2 regions of the Sinorhizobium sp. FG01 genome follow, and region 2 is predicted to be linked to the other one. Evidence: predicted binding sites of a transcription regulator. Region 2 holds the regulator's gene; the other holds the start of a gene.

Region 1 (4,950 bases), on a different contig from region 2:
GCGTCCACCGTAAAGGTGGGCGGAGTCTTCCGTCCGGCTTCTTCCGTCCCAGCAAGCCGCTGCATCTGTTGCGTGTGCTCCAGATCTCTCCACGCACCGAATGCTCGCTTACCCCGTGCCCCGGCGCAATCAACATAAAATCTCACCTTGGCCTAAACGCGCAAGTACGCCGTTTGGGTTCACGTAAATTTTAGGGGAATTTGCGGCGCCGATGCCACCGGCGGGTGAAGAGCCGTGGCTGCTATAGTTTGGTATGACTAACGGCTTGGCCGGTAAGCTCAGGATTCGTGCGGACATAGCAGCGTCTCCGCAGAATCTTGAAGTTGATTTCTGGCATCCGTACAGCTGTACGATGCGCGAAAATGGTTAAAGCATCGTATCTGTTGTCATTTTAGCAGAGTCTGACTTGCGCAAACGTTGATTCTGTCTTGTTTCGGATCGGCCTGCATCCAATCGGAACCCGGCGAGAATTGGGGCGCGGATAGTCAAATACGCAATTGGCCCGGCGGGGACACCGGGCCAATGAGTGCGTTCGCAGACGATCCGCTTATAAGCCGGCGCTGAAAAGTTCGGCGTGCGACTTAAAGAAGCGCTCGGTGCTATAGCGCTTGCCGAACATCATGTCGTGCTGGAGGAAGCGGTAGTCGCGCAGCGTCACCGGAATCTTCGGCTGGCGCAGCCAGTTCTCCAAGCCCTTGCCGTTCTTGCGGATCAGCAAATAGCGGTCGATAACGCGGAAGTGGTCGTGAACCTTACCGAGGAAGCCCGTGTAGTAGGGGTGCTCATAGCCCGCCTGCTTCAGGATCTGGTAGGAAAGAAATGCCGGGCTGATGCTGCCGATATCCTTTTGCGCACCGGTCTTGTTCGACCAGACGACAAGCGGCGTTTCGTGCTGCGCCTTCATCTGGTCCTTCGAGCCCTTGCGTTCCGCCGTCACGTCTTTCATGTAGCCGGTGCTGGTGTAGACGGTGTTGAGCGGCGGCAGGTGGTCGCCGAAGAGAACGATGATCGTCTCGCGATCCCGCTGCTTTGCCCACTCCATGAGCATTTTCAGGCTGTCGTCGGCCTCCTTGATCCCTTGAGCGTAGGTGGCAAGCACCTGCCGGTCGCTTTCCGGGAGGTCGCCCTCGACCTTGATGGTGTTCTTCGCGTAGCGGTTCGGCTCGTAGGGCCCATGGCCCTGCAGCGTCACGGCAAAGAAGAAGAAGGGATCGTCCATCGCGTCGGCCTGGCGGATGATCTCCTTTGTCAGCGATTCATCCGAAGCGAAAATTCCGCGCTTCTGCATCGCCGGCAGGTTCTCTTCGGAGCGGAAGGTATCGAAGCCGAAGGCCTTGTAGACGGCGGTGCGGTTCCAGAACCAGCCCTGGAACGGGTGGATGGCGCGCGACACATAGCCTTCGCCGCGGAAGAAGGTTGCGAGCGACGGGATCGGATTGCGGATATATTGCTGGTATGGAATGCTGCCATAGGGCAAGAAGGCATTCGAAAAGCCGGTCAGCGCTTCGAACTCGACATTGGCCGTCATGCCGCCGAATTCGGGCGAGAAGACGTTGCCGCCCTGGAGTTCGCGGATCGTCGGCATCGGATCGGGCGTCAGCTTGACCTTGGGCAGACGCGTCGGATCCCAGAAGGATTCGCTCATCAGCACGATGACGTCCGGCTTGCCGCGATGCGTCGTTCCGGCGGGCAGCGGCTTTACGGGAATTCGGCCGATCGCATCGGCCATGTAGCCGGGCGGAGCGCTCACATTGGCCATCGGCAGGTTGATCGCGAAGGCGAGCACGAAGCCGTTGTGGCGGTAGTTCTCGGTCTGGTCCCACATGATCGGAATGACGCGCAACCGGTCACGGACCCAGGAGAACTGGTTGTAGTCCATGATGTTCCAGAAGGCGACGAGCAGCGGCAGGGCGAAGACGACCCGTGCGAGACGCTCCCGGCTGGTCAGCTTCGGAAAGTTCCGCCAGGCGTAGCGCAGCAGCAGGGCGATGGCGATGACGGTTGCCAGTATTCCGAGAACGACGCCGACTGCGGTCCATGGCCGATCCTTCACCAGCACCGGCATCAGCTCCATGATCTGACGGCCGAACAGAAAATCGGTGGGATAGAGCGGGTCGGACAGGAAGACTTGCTTCTGCTGGCAGATAAATGCCGGGATGATGGCGAGCGGCGCCACCACGAGCGCGCCCTTGTGCTCACGGCCAAACAGCGCGTCGAGCGCCAGCATGACGAGGAAGAAGACTGCGACCGTCGTCCAGGCCGGCCGCATTGGATCGATGAAATAGGCGATCGTTTCGGAGCCTGACTGGCGCACGATGAACTCGACCGCAAAGACGATCGTCGCGGCAAGCGAAAGCGAAAACAGCGCGCTGCGGGTGCCCGCCAGGGTCTTTGCGTGTCTGACGGAAAAGCCCGGCCTTTCGACATAGACCTGAGGACCTCTCGCGGCGGAATCGATACTGGCCACAACTTCTCCAATTTCACAAAACTTTCGTTCAACTGTCATACGACCGTCATCTTGAACGGGGGATGAATGGCGAAACGGCTTTGATGATCCTCAGGTTCCCGCTGTGGCGACGGGTCCCTGTCGCGTCACTAACGGCCGGGAACAACAGGATTTTTCAGATTTTTTCTAAGCATTGCGATTGGGAGGGGGTTTTTTGCCCCCTGATGCGTTAAGTACAAGCCTTAAGCTGGATGCATTCGCCGAGGAAACACCGACAGGCCTGCCATGACCCCACAGAAAGCCGCACCTTCGACGCTACGGATCGCCGTAGCCCAGCTCAATCCGGCCGTCGGCGATATCGCCGGCAACCTGGCCAAGGCGCGCGAAGCGCGGGCCGACGCCGCGCGCCAGGGCGCCGACCTGGTGCTGTTCACCGAGCTTTTCATTTCCGGCTATCCGCCTGAAGACCTGGTGCTGAAACCGGCCTTCCTGAAGGCGTGCCTGCGCGCCGTCGAGAACCTCGCCGCAGAGACGGCGGATGGAGGGCCGGGAGTGATCATCGGCTTCCCCCGTCAAGCCTCCGCGCAGCGGCACAATTCGGTGGCCGTCCTGGACGGGGGCAAGATCATCGCCGTCCGTGACAAGGTGGATCTGCCGAATTACGGCGAGTTCGACGAAAAGCGGGTGTTCGATCAAGGCGAGATGCCCGGTCCGGTGAATTTCCGCGGCATTCGCATCGGGGTTCCGATCTGCGAAGACATTTGGGGAGAGCTCGGCGTCTGCGAGACGCTCGAGGAAAGCGGCGCCGAGTTCCTGCTTTCTCCGAACGGTTCGCCCTACTACCGCGGTAAAGTTGATGTCCGTCACCAGATCGTGCTGAAGCAGGTGATAGAGACCGGCTTGCCGATGATCTATGCCAATCAGCTCGGCGGGCAGGACGAACTGGTCTTCGACGGCGCGAGCTTCGGCTTCAATGCCGATCGCTCGCTCGCCTTCCAGATGAGCCAGTTCGAGGAGGCGCTCGCGATCTCCGAATGGACGAGGGGTGACGACGGCTGGGTCTCACACAACGGACTCCGGTCTCGCCTGCCGGAATGCGAGGAGGCGGACTATCGCGCCTGCATGTTGGGGCTGCGCGACTACGTCAACAAGAACGGCTTCAAGAACGTCGTCCTCGGCCTGTCGGGCGGCATCGACTCGGCGATCTGCGCGGCGCTCGCCGTGGACGCGCTCGGCGAGGAGCGGGTTCGCACGATCATGCTGCCCTATCGCTATACGTCGCGGGAATCGCTGAAGGACGCCGAGGCCTGTGCCAAGGCGCTCGGCTGCCATTATGACGTCGTTGCGATCGAGGAGCCCGTCGAAGGCTTTCTCAATGCTCTCGCCGACACGTTCGAGGGGACCGAATCCGGGATCACCGAGGAGAACCTGCAGAGCCGCACGCGCGGCACGATCCTGATGGCGATCTCCAACAAGTTCGGCTCGATGGTGGTGACCACCGGCAACAAATCGGAAATGTCGGTCGGCTACGCGACGCTCTACGGCGACATGAACGGCGGCTTTAACCCGATCAAGGACCTTTACAAGATGCAGGTCTATGCACTGTCGCGCTGGCGCAATGGCGCTGTGCCGCCCGGAGCACTCGGCCCCTCCGGCGAGGTCATCCCGCTGAACATCATCGACAAGGCGCCCTCGGCCGAACTGCGGCCCAACCAGACCGACCAGGACTCGCTGCCGCCCTATCCGGTCCTCGACGACATTCTCGAGTGCCTGGTGGAGAAGGAACTGAGTACCGAGGAAATCGTCGCCCGCGGGCATGACGAGGCCACGGTGCATCGGATCGAACACCTGCTCTACATCGCCGAATACAAGCGGCGGCAGTCGGCTCCCGGGGTCAAGATCACCAAGAAGAATTTCGGCCGGGACCGGCGCTATCCGATCACCAACCGTTTCCGCGACCGAGGGTAGATCATGCGCAGTTCGGTGGAGATTTTCGATATTGCCACCGGCGAGACGCAAGTCGTCTGGCAGACGGAGCGGCTGGTCGAGGCGCCGAACTGGTCGCCGGACGGCAAATCACTGATCATCAACGGCGACGGCAGGCTCTATCGGCTTGCCTTTGACGGTTCCGAGCCCGTGGAAATCGACACGGGCTTTGCCGGGCAATGCAACAACGATCACGGCATTTCGCCGGACGGGAAAACGCTGGCGATCAGCGACAAGACCGAATTCGGCAAGTCGGCGATCTATCTGCTGCCGGCCGAGGGCGGCACGCCGCGACTGGTGACGCGCAACCTGCCGTCCTATTGGCACGGCTGGTCCCCGGATGGGAAAACCTTGACCTATTGCGGGATCCGCGACCAGATCTTCGACATCTACACGATTTCGGTCGATGGCGGAGAGGAGCGGCGCCTGACGCATGGCGAGGGCCGCAACGACGGCCCGGACTGGTCGCCGGACGGTGCGTGGATCTATTTCAATTCGAGCCGCACCGGCCGCATGCA
Region 2 (4,950 bases):
AGATAGGTGTCGTAGAGCGGCGTTGTTGCGGCCATGATCAGCATCTCCTTCGTCATCGGCATCGCTGTCGGACGTATCGGCCCGACAAAAATCAAAAATGCCGCCTTTCGGCGGCGCAGGCACTATTCCCATATCGCGGCGCAATGTCAACAAAACCAAGGCTTGCAACAGTCGCGCCGGCCCGGATTCCGCACCGCGAAAAAATCCCGATGCGGGGCTTGCAAAAATGCAACTATCCGACAGCAAGTTGGGGAAAACTGCGAAATCGATTCGGCGCGATTCCGGCGACTCTTGCCACGGAGTCACCCGGCCGGTAGGTTAATATTCAATTACTAGACGCATGCGGCGGACCTAGTCACCAAAATAGTTATCGCGTTGTAACTCCGGGGCTTTTCCGGAGAACGGTGATGGATTCTGCCATCCCAACGCCGAGAACGGGGAGTGCAGAGATGAACTGGACGGACGAGCGGGTTGAGAAGCTGAAGAAGCTATGGTCCGAGGGCCTAAGCGCGAGCCAGATCGCGGCGCAGCTGGGAGGCGTCAGCCGTAACGCGGTGATCGGCAAGGTTCATCGGTTGAGCCTGCCAGGCCGCGCCAAGGCCGGCGGAGCGACAGCGGCGGCTCGTCCCAAGCGGACGACCTCGGCGCCCCGCGCCCCGAACTACGCGGCACGCGCCGTGACCCGGACGGTTACCCGCGCTGCCGGCACGGCCGTGCTCAAGGAAGAGGTCGCCGTCGATCTGGTGGCGGAGCAGGATCTCGCACTCGACACCAACATTGTCGTGCCGATGTCGCGCCGGCTGGAACTCACCCAGCTGACCGAGCGGACCTGCAAATGGCCGATCGGCGACCCGCTCAAGGAAGAATTCCACTTCTGCGGCAACGACTCGCCGGAATCCTCCCCCTATTGCAGCTACCACGCTCGCCTCGCCTACCAGCCCTCGGCCGAGCGGCGCCGCGCGCGCTGATCGGTCGGAGCAATAACAAAGAACGCATGAAGGGGCCCGTCGGGCCCCTTATCACTTTGGAACGCCGGAAAAGCAGCGCAAGCGTCAGCTTTCCAACGAATAGCCGGCGCCGCGCACCGTCCTGATCACATCGGGCATATTGGAGAAATTCAGAGCCTTGCGCAGCCGGCCGACATGGACGTCGACCGTTCGCTCGTCGACATAGATGTCGTGCCCCCAGACGCCGTCGAGCAGCTGCGAGCGGGAGAAGACGCGGCCTGGCGAGGCCATCAGGAACTCCAGGAGCCGGAACTCCGTCGGGCCGAGCCTCACTTCGCGGGTGCGACGATGCACGCGATGGGTTTCGCGGTCGAGCTCTATGTCGCCGCAGCGAAGCACCGTCGACAGCACTTCAGGCTTCGCCCGCCGGAGCATCGCTTTGACCCGCGCCATCAGCTCCGGCGTCGAGAACGGCTTGACGACGTAGTCGTCGGCACCGGTCGCAAGGCCTCGCACCCGCTCGCTTTCCTCGCCGCGCGCCGTCAGCATGATGATCGGCAGCCGCTCGGTCTCCGGGCGCTGTCGGAGACGGCGGCAAAGCTCGATGCCGGAGACGCCGGGCAGCATCCAGTCGAGGATGAGAAGGTCGGGCAAGCGCTCCTGCAGGCGGATCTCCGCTTCGTCGCCGCGAAAGATCGTATCGACCTCGAAGCCCTCAGCCTCGAGATTGTAGCGCAGCAGCACGCTGAGCGCTTCCTCGTCCTCGACAACGGCTATCTTCGGCAACATTCAGTTACGACTCCTTGCCTAGATTCATGATTGGCGGGTGTCCCCTCAGTCGGTGACGGATCCGAGCGTTGACGTCATGTCGTCCTTCGGCCGCTCGCCCTGCGGCTGGGCGCCCGTCGCCATGTAGTAGATGGTTTCGGCGATATTGGTGGCGTGGTCGCCGATACGCTCGATGTTCTTGGCGCAGAAAAGGAGATGCGTGCAGGGGGTGATGTTGCGCGGATCCTCCATCATGTAGGTCAACAGCTCGCGGAACAACGAGGTGTAAATCGCGTCGATCTCCTCGTCGCGTTCGCGGATGCTGTTTGCCTTCTCCGGCGAACGCGAGGCGTAAACGTCGAGGACCTCCTTGAGCTGGATCAGGGCGAGTTCGGCGAGGTGCTCGAGACCGCGCGCCAGCTTGCGCGGAATGCCGGAGCCGGCAACCGCGATGACGCGCTTGGCAGTGTTCTTGCCGAGGTCGCCGACGCGCTCGAGATCGGCGGCGATCCGGATCGACCCCATGATCTCGCGGAGATCCGCGGCCATCGGCTGTCGCTTGGCGATGGTGACGATCGCCTTTTCGCCGATCTGGCGCTCGGCGTCGTCCAAGATTGCATCGTCGGAAATGACCTTCTGGGCGAGCGCCAGATCGGAATTCACCAGAGCCCGGACTGAATCCGCCACCATCTGCTCGGCCTGGCCGCCCATCTCCGAGATCCGGCGCGTCAGATATTTAAGCTCTTCGTCGAAGGCTGTCGTTATGTGGGGGTGAGACATCTACGGTTCCTCGAGGGCGCACTCTTCGCGGTGGGTTTTCGGGCGATCAGCCGAAGCGGCCCATGATGTAATCCTGGGTGCGCTGGTCGTCCGGATTGGTGAACATCTTGTCGGTGTCGTTCTCCTCGACAAGATTGCCGAGGTGGAACATGGCGGTGCGCTGCGAGACGCGGGCCGCCTGCTGCATCGAGTGGGTCACGATGACGATGGTGAAATTGGCGCGCAGCTCGTGAATGAGCTCTTCGACCTTGGCCGTGGCGATCGGGTCGAGGGCCGAGCAGGGCTCGTCCATGAGAATCACTTCCGGGCTGACGGCAACGGCGCGGGCGATGCAGAGGCGCTGTTGCTGGCCGCCGGAAAGACCCGTCCCCGGCTCCTGCAGGCGGTCCTTCACCTCATTCCACAGGCCCGCCTTCTGCAGGCTCGTTTCGACGATCTCATCGAAATCGGCCTTCGTGCGGGCCAGGCCGTGGATGCGCGGCCCGTAGGAAACATTCTCATAGATCGACTTTGGGAACGGATTGGGCTTCTGGAAGACCATGCCGACGCGGGCGCGCAGTTCCACCACGTCGATCGACGGATCGTAGATGTCGTCCTCGTCGAGGGTAATCCGGCCGGTGACCCGGCAATTCTCGATCGTGTCGTTCATGCGGTTGAGCGTCCGCAGGAAGGTCGACTTGCCGCATCCGGAAGGGCCGATGAGCGCCGTCACGGTATTCTCGCGGATATTCAGGTTGACGTCGAAGAGCGCGCGCTTCTCGCCGTAATTGACCGACACATCCTTGCCGATCATCTTCAAGGGCACCGTGTTCATTTTCTGGTCCAGAGCCTTTTCGACTGCAGCTTCCGACATGATGTTCATAGTCCTTACCCCACTACCAGCGACGCTCAAAGCGACGCCGCAACAGAATTGCGCCGAGGTTCATGATGACGAGGAAGATCAGCAGGATGATGATCGCCCCCGAGGTACGCTCGACGAAGGCGCGCTCAGCCTCGTTCGCCCACATGTAGATCTGCACGGGGAGCGCCGTGGACGGTTCGAGCGGCGAGCCCGGATAGTCGACGACGAAGGCGACCATGCCGATCAGGAGCAGCGGCGCCGTCTCGCCGAGGGCGTGCGCCAGGCCGATGATCGTGCCGGTCAGGATGCCGGGCATGGCAAGCGGCAGCACATGGTGGAAGATCGTCTGCATCTTCGAGGCGCCGAGGCCGAGCGCGGCGGAGCGGATCGACGGAGGCACGGCCTTCAGCGCGGCGCGCGTCGCGATGATGATCGTCGGTAGCGTCATCAGGGTCAGCACGAATCCACCGACGAGGGCCGCCGAGCGCGGCATGCCGGCGAAATTCACGAAGACGGCGAGACCGAGAAGGCCGTAGACGATCGACGGCACGGCGGCGAGATTGTTGATGTTGACCTCGATCAGATCGGTCAGCCGGTTCTTCGGCGCGAATTCCTCGAGATAGATCGAGGCGGCGACGCCGATCGGCAGCGACAGGACGAGGACGATCAGCATCATATAGGCAGACCCGACCAGCGCCACGCCGACGCCGGCCGCTTCCGGGCGGCTCGATGCGCCGAACGTGAAGATGCCGGTGTTGAAGCTCTTCTTCAGCACGCCGGCCTCGGCCAGCTGGTTCATCCAGGCGACCTGCTGGTCCTTGACCTTGCGCTTCGATTCGTCGACCGTGAGGTCGATCTGGCCCTTGAAGGCCGAATCGATGTTCGCGTCGGCGAGCAGCGTCACCGGGATCGTCTTGCCGATCACCGAAGGGTCGGCAACGACAATGTCACGCAGCTGCGTGCGGACGCTGTCGGAGACCATGTCGTTCGCCTGTTTCACAAGCGGCCGCTTCTTCGGGTCGATGCCGAGCTGCTTGACCAGGGCGTCGCGGACGAGCACCGGATAATTGGCGGTCATCAGTTGCTTCGGATCGGTCGCGCGCTCGTTCTTCGGGTCGATCACCTTTTCGGAAAACTCGATCGGCAGCGTGATCGTCGTCTGCTGGAAGGCCGTGTAGCCTTTCGAGACAACACTCCAGACAAGGACCGCCAGGAAGAACAGGCCGATAACGATGGCGCTGATGCCATAGGCACGAAACCGGCGCTCCGCGGCGTAGCGGCGCTTTATGCCGATGTCGCGGCGGCTTTCGGCGGGACGGGTCGAGACCCTTACCGTGGGAGAAGCAACATCGGTCATTCGTACTGTTCCCGATATTTGCGCACGATGTAGAGCGCATAGATGTTGAGGCAGAGCGTGATGACGAAGAGTGTGATGCCGAGCGCGAAGGCGACCAGAGTCTGCGGCGAAGTGAACTCCAGGTCGCCGGTCAGCTGGTGGACGATCTTGACCGTCACCGTCGTCATCGGTTCGAACGGGTCGAGCTGCATGCGCGCGGCGACGCCGGCAGCAAGCACGACGATCATCGTCTCACCGACCGCGCGCGAGGCGGTCAG

Evidence for each region. The regulator PhoB, encoded in region 2, activates phosphate uptake and scavenging genes when phosphate is short. The targets are predictions, from matches to a motif close to TGTCATNNANCTGTCAT.
Region 1: the regulator PhoB is predicted to act here: its motif matches at 2,501-2,517, upstream of CO656_RS04050 (LTA synthase family protein).

Annotation. Positions count from the first base shown of each region.
Region 1 is NZ_NWTB01000003.1:282,358-287,307, reverse strand. Features, by position in the region: gene CO656_RS04055 (hypothetical protein) at 1-65, opposite strand, end outside; gene CO656_RS04050 (LTA synthase family protein) at 548-2,467, opposite strand; gene CO656_RS04045 (NAD+ synthase) at 2,732-4,414, shown strand; gene CO656_RS04040 (TolB family protein) at 4,418-4,950, shown strand, end outside.
Region 2 is NZ_NWTB01000005.1:357,568-362,517, reverse strand. Features, by position in the region: gene CO656_RS09890 (aspartate aminotransferase family protein) at 1-35, opposite strand, end outside; gene CO656_RS09885 (GcrA family cell cycle regulator) at 450-968, shown strand; gene phoB (phosphate regulon transcriptional regulator PhoB) at 1,053-1,736, opposite strand; gene phoU (phosphate signaling complex protein PhoU) at 1,782-2,495, opposite strand; gene pstB (phosphate ABC transporter ATP-binding protein PstB) at 2,542-3,357, opposite strand; gene pstA (phosphate ABC transporter permease PstA) at 3,371-4,693, opposite strand; gene pstC (phosphate ABC transporter permease subunit PstC) at 4,690-4,950, opposite strand, start outside.